Linked DNA regions of Pararoseomonas sp. SCSIO 73927. The main gene of each other region encodes a partner of the protein of the gene in region 2 in a complex. Links are inferred from orthologs where the notes say so. Each region holds a gene or a part of one and is shown on either strand. Other genes may lie near its edges.

Evidence for each region.
Region 1: the proteins of VQH23_RS08105 (region 2) and tldD are in contact, whole or in part, in a solved structure (PDB 5NJ9), measured with the Escherichia coli proteins. The link is inferred for Pararoseomonas sp. SCSIO 73927 from one-to-one orthologs.

Annotation. Positions count from the first base shown.
Region 1 is NZ_CP146232.1:3,034,725-3,044,559, forward strand. Bases 2,458-5,456 are described here. They hold tldD (metalloprotease TldD), read right to left. Parts: upstream 4,682-5,456; coding sequence 3,233-4,681; downstream 2,458-3,232. Other genes in these bases: VQH23_RS14110 (GNAT family N-acetyltransferase), read right to left, coding at 2,458-2,515; VQH23_RS14115 (TSUP family transporter), read right to left, coding at 2,521-3,231; VQH23_RS14125 (PAS-domain containing protein), read right to left, coding at 4,678-5,456. Outside these bases: VQH23_RS14100 (methyl-accepting chemotaxis protein), read right to left, coding at 1-891; VQH23_RS14105 (TRAP transporter substrate-binding protein), read right to left, coding at 881-1,954; more of VQH23_RS14110, read right to left, coding at 2,069-2,457; more of VQH23_RS14125, read right to left, coding at 5,457-6,171; VQH23_RS14130 (COX15/CtaA family protein), read right to left, coding at 6,168-7,250; VQH23_RS14135 (glycosyltransferase family 2 protein), read left to right, coding at 7,509-8,237; VQH23_RS14140 (VTT domain-containing protein), read left to right, coding at 8,302-9,012; VQH23_RS14145 (caspase family protein), read left to right, coding at 9,131-9,835. UniProt on the Escherichia coli protein: Metalloprotease involved in CcdA degradation. Suppresses the inhibitory activity of the carbon storage regulator (CsrA).
Region 2 is NZ_CP146232.1:1,699,019-1,708,126, forward strand. What follows is about bases 5,251-8,250. They hold VQH23_RS08105 (TldD/PmbA family protein), read left to right. Parts: upstream 5,251-6,072; coding sequence 6,073-7,428; downstream 7,429-8,250. Other genes in these bases: VQH23_RS08100 (pitrilysin family protein), read left to right, coding at 5,251-6,076; cysQ (3'(2'),5'-bisphosphate nucleotidase CysQ), read right to left, coding at 7,703-8,250. Outside these bases: VQH23_RS08085 (class I SAM-dependent methyltransferase), read left to right, coding at 90-1,085; VQH23_RS08090 (hypothetical protein), read right to left, coding at 1,329-2,840; VQH23_RS08095 (hypothetical protein), read right to left, coding at 2,919-4,319; more of VQH23_RS08100, read left to right, coding at 4,769-5,250; more of cysQ, read right to left, coding at 8,251-8,482; sulfate adenylyltransferase subunit CysN, read right to left, coding at 8,475-9,108.

The DNA.
Region 1 (9,835 bases), 1.3 Mb from region 2 along the record:
CTGCCCGATCGCGTCGGAGGCCTGGGTGGTCGCCACCGCCGTGCGCCGCGCGCCGTCCAGCGCCTGCTCGCCGAGGCGGCGCGTGGTGAGGAGGTTGTCGCGGAACACCAGCAGCGCGCGCGCCATCTCGCCCACCTGGTCGCGGCGAGCCGTCTCCGGCACCTCGGCCTCCGCCTGCCCGTGCGCTAGCCGCTCCATCGCGCCCGCCACCCGCGCCAGCGGGCGCGCGGTGAGGCGGACGAGGACGAGCCAGGTGAGCAGCAGCCCGACCAGCCCCACGGCCAGCCCGGCGGCGTTCACCACCTGCGCCGTCCGCGCCACCCCCGCCGCCCGGTCCAGGTTCCCGGCCGCCTCGTCGCGCACCACGCGGCGGGCCTCGTCCACCAGGCTGTCGAAGGTCACGGCGCGCACGCGCCAGGCATCGTTCAGCGGGGCGTAGCGCTCCCGCCGCTCCTCGGCGAAGGCCTGGCGCATCTCCTCCGCCAGCGGCCCCATGCGCCGGGCCATGTCCCGCGTGAGTGTGACCAGCAGCGGGTCCAGCCGGCCGCCGATGCGCTCGATCAGCCGGTCGTACTCCGCCGTCAGCAGCTCGGCCTGCCGCGTCACGCGCCGGGCGGCCACGGCCGGCCGCACCTCCCCCAGCGCGACGTTGGAGAGAAAGCCGCTGAAGGCGAACAGGGCGCTGGCGAAGCCGTCCACCGCCTCCGTCTGGCCGCGCTGGCGGATGCCCAGCTCCTCGATGATGGCCGCCTGCCGCGCCCCGAGAAGCGCCGCCCCGCCGGAGAGGGTGCCCAGCACCACCAGCATCAGCAGCACGATCCCCGCGGCACGGACGCTGATCCGCCCGCTCCAGGCCGTCAGGCGTCGTCGCGCCGGCGGATCAGCGGGCATGGGCCTGGACCCCCGACCCGGCGGCGAGGGAGGCATTCCACACCGCGGCGCAGTCCGGCCCGCAGCGGTCGATCCAGCGCGGCAGCACGGTCCAGTTGAGGAGGCCGCGCCGCAGCTCCGCGTCGTCGGACGTCATCGGCACGGCGGTCAGGCGGCCCGCCGTGCCGGTGCATCCCGCCGCGCCCGTGGCGCAGCGCATCCCCTCCGCCGTCTCGCCCTCGACGCTCGCCCAGATGGCCGCCTCCAGCTCGCCCAGCCCCGCGCGCAGCGGCGCGCGGAGATCCTCCGGCAGGGCGTTCCAGGCCGCGCGGTTGGCGACGAAGATGGAGACGCCCCAGCTCAGCGCCATGTCCTGGATGTGCGTGGAAACCGCCTGCAGTCCGATGGCGCCGCCGGAGAGCGCGCCGGTCACGGCGCACTCCACCGCCCCGTCCCGCATGGCCCCCACCATGCCGGCGAAGGGCACGGAGACCGGGGTGGCGCCGAGCGCCTCGAAGACCTCGCCCTGGCCGAGGGAGGAGATGCGGATGCGCCGCCCCGCGAGGTCCTTCAGCGAGGCGAAGGGCTGGCGGCACCAGACGACCTGGGCGGGATAGGTGAGGACGCTGAGCAGCTCCACCCCGTAACGTTCCGCCAGCAGGCGCTGGAGGTGGGGACGGTAGAGCCCCACGGTCCGGCGCAGCGCCGCGATGTCCGGGTTCTGCAGGGGCAGGTCCAGCGCCTGGAACTCCGGCTCCTCCGCCGCGGCCCCGGCCAGCAGGATGGTGCCGAAGGGCACGTCCCCGCGCCCGATCCGCGCCAGCATCGCGTCCGGCGGGATGCCCGAGCGGTCCGATGGGGTGATCTCCGCCACCACCCGGCCCCGCGTCAGCTCCGGCACGCGCTCCCGCCAGAAGGGCTCCTCGTGGCGCGTGTACTGGGAGACGCCGCCGAGGCCGCCCACCACGCGCAGCCGCAGCGGCTCCTGCGCCGCCGCGCCGCCCGCGCCGGCGAGGGCCAGCAGCGCCGCCCCGCCGAAGAAAGCGCCGAGCAGGCGGAGAAGGCGGGGGGGCGTTTCGCGCATCGGCATCCCTTGGCAGGCAGGCCGCGGCCCGCACCCGGTCGCGCGGACCATAGCCCCGGCCCGCGGCGTGCCGCCAGGGCCGGGGGCTCGCCCGGCCGCCGGATCAGGCCGGGTTCAGGCCGGGTTCAGGCGTCGGGCCATGTAGACGCGGTGGAGGCCGTGCTCCTCCCGCTCCTCCGTCTCCCGGAAGCCGGCCCGGGCGTAGACGGCGCGGTTGCGCTCCATCCGCGCATTCGTCAGCAGCCGCAGCTCCGGCAGGCCCAGCCGTCGCGCCTCCGCCTCCGCGAAGGCGAGCAGGGCTCGGCCGATGCCGCCGCCGTGCAGCCCGGGCTCCACCGCCAAGTTCTCGATCCAGAGGTGGTCCGCGCGGGCCTCGATCACCGCCAGGGCGATGACGACGCCGTCCCGCTCCATCACGTGCGCCTGCCTCTGCGCGATCCGCGCGGCGAAGTCGTCGTCCATCGGTGCGGGGCGGCGGCCGATCAGCGGGACGTAGGGGGCATAGGCCCGCTGCACCAGCGCGCGGATTGCCTCCGCCTCGTCGGGCCTCGCAGGGCGCATCGGATTCATCCTCTCATCACCAGGGCGATCCCGCCCGCCGCCGAGATGCCGAGGATGGCCCAGCGCAGCCTCGGCCCGTGCAGCAACCGCCGCGCCGGGCCGGAGAGCGCGGCCCCCAGCGCCACGCCCGGCAGCAGGCCCAGCGCCAGCCAGACCTCCCCCCAGCCCAGCCGCCCGGCGGGGATCGCCATGGCGAGAAGGGTGAGGTGCGCCAGCAGCCAGAACAGCCCGAGGAAGCCCCGCACCGCCCCCGCCGGCAGGTGGGACACCACCAGCCCCATCAGCGGCCCGTGCACGCCGGAGATCCCGCCCATCACGCCGGAGACGAGGCCCGCCCCCGCCAGCATCGGCGTGGTGGGCTGCAGCCGCGGCACGGCGACGGCCAGCGCCACGGCCACGAGCGTGACGATCCCGTAGCCGCGCGGCGTCGCGATGCCCGGGCTGAACACGGCCAGCGCCATCCCCGCCGCCGTGCCCAGCACCACGCCGAGCACGGAGGGCAGCAGCAGCCCCTTCGGCACATGGCGCGAATCCACCCGCCACTGCCCGAACATCATCGGCAGCGCGGAGAGGATGAAGGGCACCGGCACCAGCCGCGGGTCGATCGCGACGAGCATCGGCACCCCCACCAGCGTCAGCCCCAGCCCCGCCGAGAGCTGCACGACGGACGCGACGGCAACGGCGAGACCCGCGAGGAGGAGGTCCCAGCCGCCCAACTCAGACGGCCGTGCCGCCGATTGTCAGCCCCATCATCTTCAGCGTCGGCTGGCCCACGCCCACCGGCACGCCCTGGCCCTGCTTGCCGCAGGTCCCGATGCCCGCGTCCAGCGCCATGTCGTTGCCGATCATGGAGACCTGGGTCAGCGCGCTCGGCCCGTCGCCGATCAGCGTCGCGCCCTTCACCGGCGCGCCGAGCCGGCCATCCTCGATCATGTAGGCCTCGGAGGCGGAGAAGACGAACTTGCCGGAGGTGATGTCCACCTGCCCGCCGCCGAAGTTCACGGCGTAGATGCCGCGCTTCACGCTGCGCAGGATCTCCTCCGGGTGGTGATCGCCGCCGAGCATCACCGTGTTCGTCATGCGCGGCATCGGCGCGTGGGCGTAGCTCTGGCGCCGCCCGTTGCCGGTGGGGCTCACGCCCATCAGCCGCGCGTTCTGCCGGTCCTGGATGAAGCCGGTCAGGATGCCGTCCTCGATCATCACGGTGCGGCCGCTGGGCGTGCCCTCGTCGTCGATCGTCAGGCTGCCGCGGCGGTCGGGCAGGGTGCCGTCATCCACCACCGTCACGCCCTTGCTGGCCACGCGCTGGCCCATCAGCCCGGCGAAGGCGCTGGTGCCCTTGCGGTTGAAGTCGCCTTCCAGCCCGTGGCCGATCGCCTCGTGCAGCAGGATGCCCGGCCAGCCCGGGCCGAGCACCACCTCCATCTCGCCCGCCGGCGCGGGCACGCTGTCCAGGTTCAGCACGGCCCCGCGCAGCGCCTCGTCCACCGCGGCCTTCCAGGTGGCCTCGCCCAGCACGCGGTCGTAGGAGAAGCGGCCGCCTGTGCCGTAGCTGCCCGTCTCGCGCCGGCCGTCCTTCTCCACCACCACGTTCACGTTCAGCCGCACCAGCGGGCGCAGGTCCGCCACCTCGCGCCCGTCGGCCCGGATGATCCGCACCGCCTGCCACTCGCCGTAGAGCGAGGCCATCACCTGCACCACGCGGGAATCCCGGCCGCGCGCATAGGCGTCGATCCCCGCCAGCAGCGCCGTCTTCGCCGCGAAGTCCATCGCGGGCAGCGGGTTGGCGGAATCGTAGAGCCGGGCATTCGTCGCGCGCGGCGGCTCGGCTACGCGAATGCTGCCCTCGCCCGGCAGCCCGCGCACCGCGGCGGCGGCGCGGCGCAGGGCTGGGCCCGTCACCTCGCCCGCATGGGCGTAGGCCGCCGCCGCACCGCGCACGGCGCGCAGGCCGAAGCCCCGCTGCGTGTCGAAGGTGGCGGAGCGGATGCGGCCGTCCTCCAGGCTCGTCATCTCGCTCTCCCGGTACTCCAGGAACAGCTCCCCGTCCTCGGCGCCGGACAGCGCCTCGGCGGTGATGCGGGCGGCTTCGCCCCCGTCCAGCTCGCGGAAGAACAGGCGAGCGGTAGCGTCGAGCGGCGTATCGCCCGTGGTCTGTTGGCTCATGCCGAACTCTCCTCGGCCGGCGGCACGGCCAGCCGGACGGTGGTGCCCTTGCCGGGCGTGCTGTGCAGCTCCAGACCTATCCCCATCGCCCCTGCTAGGGCGCGGGAGAGGTAGAGGCCGAGGCCGGAGCCGGCGTAGCGCCGGCTCAGCCCGGCCTCGAGCTGGGTGAAGGCCTCGAAGGCGCGGGGGATATCCTCCGCCGCCATGCCGATACCCGTGTCGGCGACGGCGATCTCCATCCCGCCGCCCTCGAGCGGCGCGGCGGAGAGCGTCACCCGCCCGCCGGCGGGCGTGAACTTCACGGCGTTGGAGATGAGGGCGTCCAGCACCTGGCGCAACCGCCCGCCATCGCCGCGCATGGCAGGCAGCGCCGCGGGAAGGGATTCCTCGAAAGCGATCCCTGCCCCATCGGCCGCACGGCGGGCGCTGGTGGCGGCGGCGCGCAGGATGGGCAGGGGGTCCAGCACCGCGCCGCGGAGGGAGAGGGTGCCGGCCTCGATCCGCGTCGCTTCCAGCAGCCCGTCCACCAGCCCGAGAAGCTGCCGCCCCGCCGCCAGCACCTCCTTCGCGTGGTCCCGCACCACCTCCGGCCGCGCCTCCTCCAGGATCGCCTCGGAGAAGCCGATCACGGCGTGCAGCGGCGTGCGCAGCTCGTGCGTCATCGTCGCCAGGAAGCCGGTCTTGGCGCGGGAAGCCGCCTCGGCCGCGTCCCGCGCCGCCTCCAGCTCCGCCCGCGCCCGCCGCTCCTCCGTTACGTCGCGATAGGCGCGGATGAAGCCGCCGCCGGGCATGGGGTCGGTCCGCACCTCCAGCACCGTGCCGTCCGGGCGCGTGCGGACGAAGCGGCCCGTCTCCGCGATCGTGCCCCGGCTGCGCGCGATCGCGTCCCGCGCCGCCGGGCTGCTTATGTCCCCGAACTCGAGGGAGGCGAGCTGGAGCAGCCGCAGCTCGTCCACGTGGCGCCCGGGGCGCATCGTCTCCTCGCCCAGCCCCGTCAGCCGCGCGGCCAGGGCGTTGGCCGCGATCAGGAAGCCCTCGCCGTCGAACAGGGCGAGCCCGTCGGGCTGGTTGTCCAGCATAGCCTGCAGGGTCTGGGTGCGCTGCCGGGCGGCGGCCTCCGCCTTGGCGCGACGGGTCACGTCCGTGAACACGGCCGCCTGCCCGCCATCCGGCAGCGGCACGATCCGCGCCACCACCACCGTGCCGTTCGGCCGGGTGCGGATCTGCTCGTAGGCGCGGGGGTTGGAGAAGTCCTCCTGCATCAGCCGCAGGGCCTCCTCCGTCTGAGGGCCGTACTCGCCGCTCGCCACGCGGCGGGCGACGATGTCGGCATGGTGCTCGCCCACCGCCACCTCGGACCCCTCCATGATGCGCTGGTAGGCCGCGTTCACAAGCCGCACCCGCCGGTCCGGGCCATAAACGCAGACGCCGTGCGGCAGAGCCTCGAGGACAGTCCTGAAAAGATCCTCAGGGGCAGGGGGGTCGCTCAAGCAGGTCGGCCCGCGCGGGGCCGCCGCAGCGCGTGCAGCAGAACCAGCGCGCCGGCCAGCACCGCCACCGCCACCGTCTGGTGCAGCGTGCCGAGCGCGGGGGGGACCACGAGCAGCAGGGTGGCGACGCCGAGCGCGTACTGGAGGGCCACCAGCGCCGCGAAGCCGGCCGTTGCGCGCCGCGCCCGGCCGGCCGGCAGGCGCGCCAGCCCCAGCGCCCCGAGGGCGAGGGCGGCGAGGCCGGCGAGGGTGGCCAGCAGCCGGTGGTTGAACTGCACCGTCGCCACGTCCCCCACCAGGGCGTGGAGGAAGGCGGTGCCGCCGTAGCCCTCCGGCACCAGCCTACCGCCCATGAGGGGGAAGGTGTTGTAGTCCAGCCCCGCCTTGATCCCGGCCACGAAGCCGCCCGCCAGCATCGTCAGCACCACCAGCCCCGCCGTGGCATGGGCCAGGGGGCGCAGGGACCGCGCCTCCGGCGGCGCGTCCCGCTCCGGCCGCAGCAGGGACAGGGCGGTCCAGAGCAGCACCCCGAAGAGGAGCAGGGCGAGGCCGAGATGGATCACCAGCCGCCAGGGGGAGACGGCGGTGCGGTCCGCCTCGAAGCCCGAGGCGACCATGAACCAGCCCACCGCGCCCTGGAGCCCGCCGAGGGCCAGCAGCAGCAGCAGCCGCGCCCCATAGCCCTTTGGGATCGCCCCGCGCAGCCAGAACCACAGCAGCCCCAGCCCGTAGACCAGCCCGATCAGCCGGCCCCAGAGGCGGTGGGACCATTCCAGCCAGAAGATGCCCTTGAAGCCCTCCAGCCCGAAGCCGCGGTTCACCAGCTCGTACTGCGGGATGGTGCGGTAGAGGTCGTAGAGCCGGTTCCACTCCGCCTCGCTCATCGGCGGCAGGGTGCCGCGCAGCGGCGCCCATTCCATGATGGAGAGGCCGGAGCCCGTCAGCCGCGTGGCGCCCCCGAGGGCCACCATGACCCAGACCATGGCCGCGACCGCCAGCAGCCACCAGGCGACGGCGCGGGTTCGCCCGGCCGGAGCGGCCGCGGTGCTCAGAAATGGGGCCTGGGCGTCGAAAGGCATGGCGTCCCGCAGTTGGGAGAGGGGAAGGGCGCGCCGCGGGTGGCGCAATATGGGCTCTAATATCGGACTGTCTAAGGGGGGCCGCAACCGCCGTGCTGGACGCACCCGCCGCCCCCTGCTACCCCCCGCCGCCGCATGCCTCCCACCTCCAGCCCGCCGGACGGCCCCAGCCCTGACGATGGCCCCGGCGCCCTCGCGGCCGGCCCCGCTGCGATCGGCTCCCCTGGGGCCGGCTCCCCTGGGATCGGCGCCCCCGAGATCAGCCCCGAGATCAGCCCCGAGATCAGCGTGGTGGTGCCGGTCCGGAACGAGGCGCCGAACGTCGGGCCGCTGGTGGCGGAGATCGCCGCCGCCCTGGCGGGCACCCCGCACGAGATCATCTACGTGGATGACGGCTCCACCGACGGGACGGCGGCGGCGGTCCGGGCGCTGGGCAACGTGCGGCTGCTGCGCCACGCCGCCTCCTGCGGGCAGTCCGCCGCCATCGTCACGGGCATCCGCGCCGCCCGCGCCCCCTGGATCGCCACGCTGGACGGGGACGGGCAGAACGACCCGGCGGACATCCCCCGCGCATGGGCCCGCGCGAGGGCGGAGGGGATGGACACGATGGTGGCGGGCTGGCGCACCACCCGCAAGGACACGGCGACGAAGCGCGTGACCAGCCAGATCGCCAACCGCATCCGCGCCGGGCTGCTGGGGGATGCCACCCCGGACACGGGCTGCGGGCTGAAGGTCTTCCCGCGGGACCTCTTCCTCACCCTGCCGCCCTTCGACCACATGCACCGCTTCCTGCCCGCCCTGGTGATCCGCGCCGGCGGCCGGGTGGTGAGCGAGCCCGTGGGGCATCGCCCGCGCCTCCGGGGCGTCTCCAACTACGGGACGCTGGACCGGCTGGCGGTGGGGGTGGTGGACCTGCTGGGGATGATCTGGCTGCAGCGCCGCTGGAAGCGCCCGCGCCTGCTGCCCGACGATCCCGCGCCCTCTTGAGGTTCCCCTCGAATCCCCGGGGGACGCCAACCCCCCACGAACGCGACGCCGTGAGCGCGACGCCGTGAGCGCGACGACCGGGGCCGGAACCCCGGCCACCCGCACCCGCCGCGCCGTGGCGGCGGCCGGGCGGATGGCGCTGCTGGCCGCCGGACTGGGCGTGGCGGGCTGGATCATCCGCACCCTCGGCCTGGCGCCGGGCGGGGAGAGCGGGATGGCTTGGGTGGACCATTGGATCCGCGGCCAGGGGCTGCTGGGGGAGGCGCTGTTCGTCGCCGCCGGCACCGCCGCCACCGCCGCCGGCCTGCCCCGGCAGGCCGTGGCCTTCCTCGGCGGCTACGCCTTCGGCGCCTCGATCGGCACGGCGCTGTCCCTGCTGGCGCAGGTGCTGGGCTGCGCCGTGGCCTTCCTCTGGGCCCGCATGGTCGGGCGCGGCTGGGCGGAGCGGCGGCTGCAGGGGCGATTCGGGCGCCGCCTGCGCCCGCTGCACGATCGGCTGGCCGCCAGCCCCTTCGGCGCCACCCTGGCGCTGCGGCTGCTGCCCGTGGGCAACAACCTCGCCCTCAACCTGCTGGCGGGGTTGTCCGGCCTGCGCCTCGCGCCCTTTCTGGCGGCCTCCGCGCTGGGATACCTGCCGCAGACCCTCGTCTTCGTCCTGCTGGGGGACGGGGTGGCGGTGGACCGCACGGCGCAACTCGCCCTCGGGGCCGCGCTCTTCGTCGTCTCGGTCGTGTTGGGCATCCTTCTGCTGCGGCGGGAGCCGGCGGCGGGCTGACCGTCCGGCCGGGGAAAGCCGTTTTGCTCTGGGTCTGATCCGTAAAAACGACTAACGGTAGCGGCGACCCTCGCGGCAAGAAGTTGACACGCCGCGTTCCCCCGGACGGAGACCGGACATGAAGCCCGGCAGGATTCCTGCGTTCCTGCTCGCCCTGGCGCTGCTGATCCCCAGCGGAGGCGCCCTGGCCCAGCGGATCGCCCTCGTCATCGGCAACGGCGCCTACCAGCGGCACGGCGCCCTGGCGAACGCCGCCAGCGACGCCAGCAGCGTCGCCGCCGCGCTGCAGAAGCTGGGCTTCCAGACCTCGGCCCACCTGGACACCGACCGGGCGGCGATGATGCGCGCCCTGCGCGAGTTCGGCGACCGGGCGCAGGGGGCCGAGGTGGCCCTGGTGTTCTACGCCGGCCACGGCGTGCAGGTCAGCCGCGGGACGAGCGCGGAGAACTACCTGCTGCCGATCGACGCGCGCCTGGCCGACGTGCGGGACGTGGAGGACGAGGCGATCGGGCTGGAGCGGCTGCTGGAGCGGCTGGACGGCGCCCGGACGCGGATCGTCATCCTCGACGCCTGCCGCGACAACCCCTTCGCGGCGGGGATGGCGGGGCAGACGAGTACGCGCGGCGTCTCGCGCGGGCTGGCCCGGGTGGAAACCTCCCAGCGCGGCACGCTGCTGGTCTTCTCGACGGAGCCGGGCAACGTCGCGCTCGACGGCGCGGACGGCACGAGCCCCTTCGCCGCGGCGCTGATCGACTACCTGCCGACCGAGGGGATCGAGGTGCGGCAGATGCTCACCCGCGTCCGGCAGCGGGTGTACCAGGCC
Region 2 (9,108 bases):
TTCCAGTCGCGCATCAGGCGCTCTTCACGTTCCCTGGCGTCACATCATCGCAGTTGTTATACGAGAACCCCTCCTGCGAGCCCTCGTGAATGCCTGACCTGACCCGGCCTGACGATTACCCGTTGCGAGACCTTATCACCGCGGTGTCGCCCGCCGACACGATGTTCGCGGGCAGTTCCGAGCATTACCTGCACGTCGGCCTGTCCGCTCTCTCCGTCATCGATGCTTCGCTGCTCGGTTCGCCTGCACCGCAAACTATCCTGGACCTTCCCTGCGGATTTGGGCGGGTCACTCGCGTCCTGCGCGCCCGGTACCCGCGTGCGATGATCACGGTCTGTGATCTGGATCGTGCCGGTGTCGACTTCGCTGCTGCAACCTTCGGCGCGCGCGGCGTCTATTCCGAGCCCAACTTCCGCGACCTGAACTTCGGGCAAACCTTCGATCTGATCTGGGTGGGCTCCCTCCTCACTCATCTTCCGGAGCATCAGACCCGTCAGTTCCTGGATTTCGCGCTGCGCCATATGGGGACGGAGTCGCGCCTGATCGTGACGAGCCATGGTGATTACGTGGCCACGCGGTTGCGGTCGTGGGACTATGGGCTGGGCGAACCTGCAGCGCGAGGCCTGCTCGGGCAATGGCTGGTTGATGGCTACGGCTACCGCGGTTACGGCGGCAACCCCGCCTACGGCATCTCGCTCGTGTCGCGCCAGTGGTATGAGAGGCTCCTTGCCGGCAGCCCCCTGTCCCTGCAGTCCTATCAGGATCGTGGCTGGGACGATCATCAGGACGCGCTGGTCATTCGCCGGACGCCGGGACACCAGCCGCATAATGCCCTGCCCTGGTTCGAGCAGCCCGGCCTGGCTCTGCCTCTTCCTGCCGAGGAGCAGCTCGCTGCGGACGAGGCCGGTGTCCCCGGCTTCTCCGAGGACTGGTACTGCGAGACCTTCGCCGACGTCGCTGCTGCCGTGAAGGACGGAGTATTCCCGTCCGGCCTGGCGCACTATCTCGAGTACGGGTGGAAGGAGGGGCGGCCGCCCTTCGATCCGCAACGGTCCTACGCCCGGCGTATCCCATCTTCGTCCTGAGAAGGGGCCTCAAAGAGCTGCTTGGCTTCTCGGTGTTTCGACCTCCTGATCGGGTTCGGCTGATCAGGAGGTGGACATGGCACGTCTGTTCTGGCCATCGGATGGCGCCTGGGCGGCCATCGATCCACATCGGCCACGTGGCAGGCCAAGTAGGCGGCGGATCGATGGTCGTCGTCCCGACCGGGATCCTCGGCGAGTACTTGGCGCGGGTCTAGAACGCTTCGAAGAGGCGCCCCCTGTCGGTCATTGCCCGGCGCCCCGGGGTACTGCGCGCTCGATGACGATCCTCTCTCCCTGTATCCGGGCCACGGCCTGCAAAACCTGCGGGTTCTGCTCGCCCGAGCCTGAGCAGCGCGGGATGAGAGGGTACTGGTTGGTGTAGCGGTAGAGGCGGTCCACGCCGGACGAGGTGCAGAGGCCAACGCGCACCTCGACCCCGCTCACGGCGACGGCGTCGGAGAGGATGCCCTCGAAGAAGGTGTACATCCCCCCCAGCAATCCCGTCTCGTCCCGCAGGGCGATCTCCCTGCTGCCGGTGGTTGCCGCGAGCTCCGCAACCTGCTTCGCAAGATCCTTCTGAAAGTTCCACCTGCCGCGGGCTTCCGAAGCGGAGACCAGGCCGGAGACGAGCAGCGCCCCGACGAAGACGATGTGGATGGGCCGCCCGTCGCTCCCCTCCACCGACAGGGCGAAGAGTCCGAACAGCACCACGACCGCACCACACGCGATCGGGAACATGATCCGCTCAGGATCCTGGATATGAACCGGGTTCAGATAGATGAGCGAGAGCAGGGGAAGGCAGAGGACGGCAAGAATACCCAGAACGGCGTGCGCGGCTCCTCCCCTGCGGTTCAACGCGTGGGCGGCGATGCAAAGGAGCATGATTAACAGGCCGAGGCTTTCGGGGGAGCGCTCGAAAGCCGCCTTGTAGATGAGGGGGATGTTTCTGAGCAGTGCCGTCAAGCCGGTCTGGGCACTGCCCGTGACCACCGACACCTCGTACGCGCCATCCATGACGACGTAGATCACCAGGACATAGGCCGCGTACAGGACGGCGCCCAATCCGACCATCACCGCCGTCCTCGCGCTTCGGCGGAGACGGGCCCGCATGTCCGCGGATTGCCCAGGGGGTACCCACAGGCAGGCAAGGATCGGAAGGGTCAGGACCAGGAGGGCCAGGGCCTGGTAGACCATGAGGAGGGCGCAGAAGCTCAGGGCGCCCAGGATGTAGGGCAGGAGCGCGCGACGGATGCTCAGCCGGATGGACAGGCCGAGCAGGACGAAGAGGAGCGTCGCGGTAAGCTGCGCAGGATGGAAGCGGGCGAGCCACAATGCCGGCCAGCCGATCAGGACGGTGCAGGCCGTCGCGAAGGCCCATCGCCGGGTGGGCGACAGTACCGGCGTGACGGCCCATCGCACGACGTAGTACCGGGCCACCAGCATGAGGGCAGCGACGATGCCGACCCCCCAGACCTGCCCGCCGCCGACGAGCCATTGCAGGGCCGAGGGTGTCAGGTGCAGCGGGCGCATCGAGAGGAGCGGGAAGATCTGTACCTGGTATCCCAGCCCGACAGCGTTGTAGGCCCGGAACAACCCCCACTCCTCCAGCAGGGGGCGAACGGCCCAGAGACTCGCCGCCGCGAGGACCAGGACAGTGAGAACTTCGGCGTAGGGAAGCCAGGAAGGCCGGTCCTGCTCCTGCCCTGCCGTCAGGGGAAGGGAAGCGCTTGGCGCGATCGGTGCGGCTTGCGACAAGGCTGGTCCTGCATCGTTGCTTGATGATGCTGCGTAGTAGCGGTCCCGCGAATCTCCGTCGAGCGGTCGCCCGATGCCCTACTGTCCTGCGGTTCCAGGGGGGGCACGCTCGATGACGACCTTGCCCCCCTGCATCCGCGCGACCGCGACCAGCGTGTCCTGCGCGGCAGGTGCTGCGCAGCGCGGGGTGGTGGCGATCGGGTACCGGAGGGCATCGGGGTGAATGCGGTCCACGCCATCCGGGGTGCAGAGGTTGACCCATGACCTGACGCCCAGGACGAGCAGGGCCTCCGACAGCGTGTTGCCGAGATAGGTGTAGACGTCGCCGAGCAGCCCTGTTTCATCGCGCAACAGGATGCGCCCGGCCCCGGAGGTCCGCGCGAGGTTCGCGACCTGCGCGCCGATGTCCTTCTGGAAATTCCACCTGGCACGGGCCTGATGAGCGGACGCCGCCCCGGAGGCCAGCAGGGCCGCGACGAGGAGGATGCACGGCGGGCTGGCGATCCGCCCGGGTCTCCCGACCATGAGGAGGGCGAGCAGGAGCACCGTGGCGCCGCAGGCGATCGGGAACATCGCGCGCTCGGGATCCTGGAGGTGAGCGGGAAGGATGTAAGTGAGGGACAGCAGCGGGAGCAGCAGCACGGCCAGCGAGCCCAGGAGGGCATGGAGCCTGCCGCGCCGCGGCTCCGGTCCGGATGCGGCAGCGCAGAGCAGGGCCATGAGCAAGCCGAGGATCTCCGGGGAGCGCCCGAAGGTTGCCCCGTAGACGGTGGCGATGTTGCCGAGCAGCAGCGCCACCGGATTGGACCTCACCACTCCCGCCGCCAGTGCCAGCTCATAGACGCCGTCCATGGTCGCATAGATCACTGCCACGTAGAGCGCGTAGAGGGCGAAGCCCGTCGCCACCATGATCGCGGATCTGGCGCCCCGACGCAGGCGGGCCGGCATGTCCCCGGCCTTCCCCGGAGGCACCCACAGGCCGGCGAGAAAGGGGATGGTGCACACCAGGAGAGCGACCGCCTGATAGGTCATGAGAAGCGCGCAGAGGCTCAGCGCGCCCATGACGTGGGGCAGGACGGTGTTCCGGATGCAGAGCCGGAGACCGCAGCCCAGCAGGACGAAGAACAGTGTCGCGGAGAACTGCGCAGGGTGGAACCGGCCGAGCCATAGTGCCGGCCAGCCGACCAGGACCGTGCAGGCCGTTGCGAAGGCCCATCGCTGGACGGGCGGCAGCACCGGCGCAACAGCCCATCGCGCCACGGCATACCGGGTCGCCAGCAGAAGGGCGGCCACCACGCCGACCCCCCATACCTGCCCGCCCCCCAGGATCCATTGCAGGGCAGAGGGCGTTAGGTGGAGAGGGCGTAGCGCAACGACGGAGAAGGTGCCCAACAGGTAGGACAGGCCCGAGCTGGCATAGATGGCGAACAGGCCCCATTCCTCCAGCAGAGGGCGGACGGCCCAGAGGCCCATCGCCATGAGGAGCAGGATCGTGAACGCCTCGGCGAAGGGAAGCCACCGGGGCCGCTCCTGCTCAAGCGCAGGGGAGGGCGAAGCGGGGCGTGTGGAGGGCGCAACCTGCGACACGAGCCCTACATGCCTGTTGAGTTCTGCCTAGTAGCTGTCCCCTCAACGCAAGTCGAGCGGCCGCCCGCAGCTTGTTGCGGCACCCGCGCCGGGGAAAGACACGGGCGGGGATCATGCCGACCGGGCCGAACGGCCGGGGGGCGGTCCGGGCGGGCGGTGCATGATCCCCGGGGTTCATCCCGGCAGATCCAAGACCCCTCGCGGCCGAGCTGTCCGGCGGGGGCAAGGGGATGAAAGGGCTTGCGCCCGCCACGATCGGTGCCGGTGCCTCGCACCCGAAGCCCCGGCACACTACATTCACGGGCTGGAACGCCCCGTCCCCTGGAAGCAACCCCCGCCGCATGACCGAAGAAACCTTCGCCGCCGCCACCGATCCCGCGCTGAACGGCGGCGCCGTGCGCCTCACCCGCCTGCCCAACGGCCTGACCGTCGTCTCCGACACCATGGCCCGGGTGGAGACCGCCTCCATCGGCGCCTACGCCCACACCGGCACGCGGGACGAGGAGGCGCAGGAGAACGGCGTCTCCCACTTCCTCGAGCACATGGCCTTCAAGGGCACCGAGCGGCGGGACGCGGCCGCCATCGCGCGGGAGATCGAGAACGTTGGCGGGCACCTGAACGCCTACACGGCGCGGGAGACAACCGCCTACTACGCCAAGGTGCTGAAGGAGGACCTGCCGCTGGCCGCCGACATCCTCGGCGACATCCTCACCCATTCCAGCTTCGCGCCGGAGGAGGTGGAGCGGGAGCGCGGCGTCATCCTGCAGGAGATCGGGCAGGCGAACGACACGCCCGACGACATTGTCTTCGACCATTTCCAGGAGACGGCCTTCGCCGGCCAGCCCATGGGCCGCCCGACGCTCGGCCCCGCCTCCATCATCGAGACGCTGCCGCGCGAGGCGCTGACGGGCTACATGCGCCGCCACTACGGCCCTTCCCGCATGGTGGTGGCCGCGGCCGGCGCGGTGGACCACGACAACCTCGTGGACCTCGTGAAGACCCACTTCGCCGACCTGCCTGATATCGACGGGCACAGCGCCGAGCCCGCCCGCTACACCGGCGGCGAGTTCCGGGAGGAGCGGGACCTCGACCAGGTCCACCTGCTGCTGGGCTTCCCCGGCCCGGCCTATGGCGACCCGATGCACTACCCGACGATGCTGCTCTCCACGATCCTCGGCGGCGGCATGTCGTCCCGCCTGTTCCAGGAGATCCGGGAGAAGCGGGGGCTGGTCTACTCCGTCTATTCCTTCCACTCCCCCTACCGGGATGCCGGCCTCTTCACCGTCTATGCCGGCACGGGCGAGGAGCAGGCGGCGGAGCTGATGCCCGCCACGCTGGAGGAGCTGCGCCGCGTGCAGAAGGACGTGACGGAGGAGGAGCTGGCCCGCGCCAAGGCGCAGCTCCGCGCCTCCGTCCTCATGTCCCTGGAATCCACGGGATCGCGCTGCGAGGGGCTGGCGCGCCAGCTGCAGGTCCACGGCCGCCTGATCCCGGTGGAGGAGACGAAGGCGAGGATCGCGGCGGTGACGGTGGAGCAGGTGCAGGCCGCCGCGGCGAAGACCTTCCGCGCCCCGCCGACGCTGGCCGCTCTCGGCCCCGCCGGGCGCGTGCCGCGCCTGCCTGAAGTGGCCGAGAGGCTGGCGGCGTGAGCGCGACGGTCGAGCTTCCCGCGGCAGACGCGCGGGAGGCGCTGGCCGGGCTCGTCGCCGCCGCCCGCGCCGCGGGGGCCGACGCGGCGGACGCGATGCTGGCCGCCGGCGCCTCCCTCTCCGTCGGGATGCGGCTGGGAGAGGTGGAGCAGGTCGAGCGCTCCGAGGGCTTCGATATCGGGCTCCGCGTCTTCGTCGGCCGCCGCCAGGCGATCGTCTCCACCACGGATTCCGACCCGCGCGGCTTCGAGGCCCTCGCCGAGCGCGCCGTCGCCATGGCGCGCGCCGTGCCGGAGGACCCCTTCGGCTTCCTGCCGGACCTCGTGCCCTCGGTGGCCGACCTGCCGCTCGACATGGATGACGGCGTGGAGCCGGACGTGGCCTCCCTCTCCGCGCGCGCCCGCCGCGCGGAGGAGGCCGCCCGCGCCATCCCCGGCGTGACGAACTCCGAGGGCGCGGATGCCGGCTGGCAGCGCACGGTGATCGCGCTGGCCGCCTCCAACGGCTTCTCCGGCACCTACACCCGCAGCGGCCACAGCCTCTCCGTCACGGCCCTGGCCGGGCAGGGCACGGGGATGGAGCGGGACTACGACTACGCCTCCGCCACCCACCTCTCGGACCTGGACGAGCCGGAGACCCTGGGTCGCAACGCGGGGGAGCGGGCGGTGCGCCGCCTGAACCCCATCCGCCCCGCCACCGCCCGCCTGCCCGTGCTATACGACCCGCGCGTGGCCGGCTCCATCCTCGGCCACCTGACAGGGGCGGCGAACGGCGCCTCCGTCGCGCGCGGCACGAGCTTCCTGCGCGACAGCATGGGCCAGCGCATCATGGCCCCGGGCCTGACCGTGCGGGACGATCCCACCCGCCCGCGCGGCCCCCGTTCCCGGCCCTTCGACGCCGAGGGCATGCCCACAGCCCCGCTGGCGATCGTGGAGGACGGGGTGCTGCAGCACTGGCTGCTGGACTGGCGCTCCGCCCGGCAGCTCGGCCTCGCCTCCAACGGCCGTGCCTCCCGCGCCGTGGGTGGCCCGCCCTCGCCCTCCACCACCAACCTGTGGCTGGAACCGGGCGCGCTAACGCCCGAGGCCCTGATGGCCGATATCGCCGAGGGTCTCCTGGTCACGGAGATGATCGGCAGCAGCATCAACGCCACGACCGGCGATTACAGCCGTGGCGCCTCCGGCTTCATGATCCGCAACGGGGAGCTCGCCGAGCCCTTCTCCGGCGTGACCCTGGCGGGAAACCTGCGAGAGATGTTCCTGCACATCACCCCCGCCAACGACCTGCGCTTCCGGCGGGGCACCGACAGCCCGACGCTGCGGATAGATGGGCTGACGATGGCAGGGGCCTGAGGACGCGCGCGCCAGCACCAGGGGGCTCCGCCCCCTGGACCCCCGCCAAGGGCCTGAGGCCCTTGGATCCCCATTTGGCTGCCGCCGTGCGGTCCTGACACGGGGCCTCCTCGTGATGGACCTGATCCTGCCCTTGCAGTCGCCTCGGGTCATGGACCCGAGGCGCACCGCCAGCCCGGTTGATTCCAAAGCCTGGAAAAAGATGATGGAGAGGGGTCCGGGGAGAGGAAGAATTCCTTCTTCCTCTCCCTGGCCACAGACCGCCCGCGCAGGACTACTCCGCGGCGCCCAGGGCAACGAAGTGCGGGTTGCGGTAGTCGGGTTTTCCGTAGGCGAGAGGCTTGCCGTCCAGCGTTTCCACCCGTCCTCCGGCGGCGCGCAGCACAGCGTCTCCCGCAGCGATGTCCCACTCCATGGTGGTGCCGAGCCGGGGGTAGAGGTCTGCCTCGCCGCGCGCCAGGAGGCATAGCTTCAGGGAGCTGCCGGCGGCGCGGAAGGCGGCCACCTTGCGGCCGAGAAGGAAGGCCTCCATTGCGGCCGCGTCGCCGTGGGAGCGGGAGCCGACCACGGTCAGCCCTTCCAGCGGCGCGGGGCGCGCGGCGATGGGGCGTTCGCCGGTGGCGTCGGCCAGCCTTGCCGTGCCGGGGCCGGCGCCGAGATAGGTCTCGCCCCGCGCGGGCACGACGACCACGCCCAGCACCGACGCGCCGCTCTCGATCAGGGCGATGTTCACGGTGAACTCGCCGTTGGCGCTGATGAACTCGCGCGTGCCGTCCAGCGGGTCCACCAGCCAGAAGCGCGGGCCAGCTACCGCCGGGGAGAGGTCGTCGCAGGCTTCCTCCTCCGACACCACGGGGATGTCGGGAGTCAGGGCGCGCAGCGCGGGCAGGATCACCCTCTCCGCCGCTTGGTCCGCCGCCGTCACGGGGCTGCCATCGGCCTTATAGGCGGCGGTGCAAGCGCCGTAGAAGCGCATCGCGGCGCGCCCCGCTTCCTCCGCCACCGGGCGGACGGCCGCGAGGAGCCCGGCGAGGTCGAGCGCGGCGTCAGGCATCGCCGCCCCGCAGCAGGCCACGGGCCTCCATCCCCGCCACGATCAGCTCGGCCGCGTCCTCCGGCCCTATCCGCGCGGTCTCGATGTGCAGCTCCGGGGAGAGCGGCGGCTCGTAGGGGCTGGAGACGCCGGTGAAGTTGCTGATCTCGCCCGCGCGGGCCTTGCGGTAGAGGCCCTTGGGATCGCGGCTCTCCGCCACCTCCAGCGGCACGTCCACGTGGACCTCCAGGAAGTCGCCCTCCGGCAGCAGGCGGCGCACCATGTCGCGCTCCGAGCGGAAGGGAGAGATGAAGGAGGCGAGGACGATGAGGCCGGCATCGGCCATCAGCTTCGCCACCTCGCCCACGCGGCGAATGTTCTCCACGCGGTCGGCGTCGGTGAAGCCGAGATCGCGGCAGAGGCCGTGGCGCAGGTTGTCGCCGTCCAGCAGGTAGGTGTGCTTGCCCAGGGCGAAAAGGCGGCGCTCCACCAGATTGGCGATCGTGGACTTTCCGGCGCCCGAGAGGCCGGTGAACCACAGCACGCAGGGGCGCTGCCGCTTCCTCTCCGCCCGCGCATTGCGGCCCACGTCCACGGACTGCCAGTGGATGTTCTGCGCGCGCCGCAGCGCGAAGTGGATCAGCCCG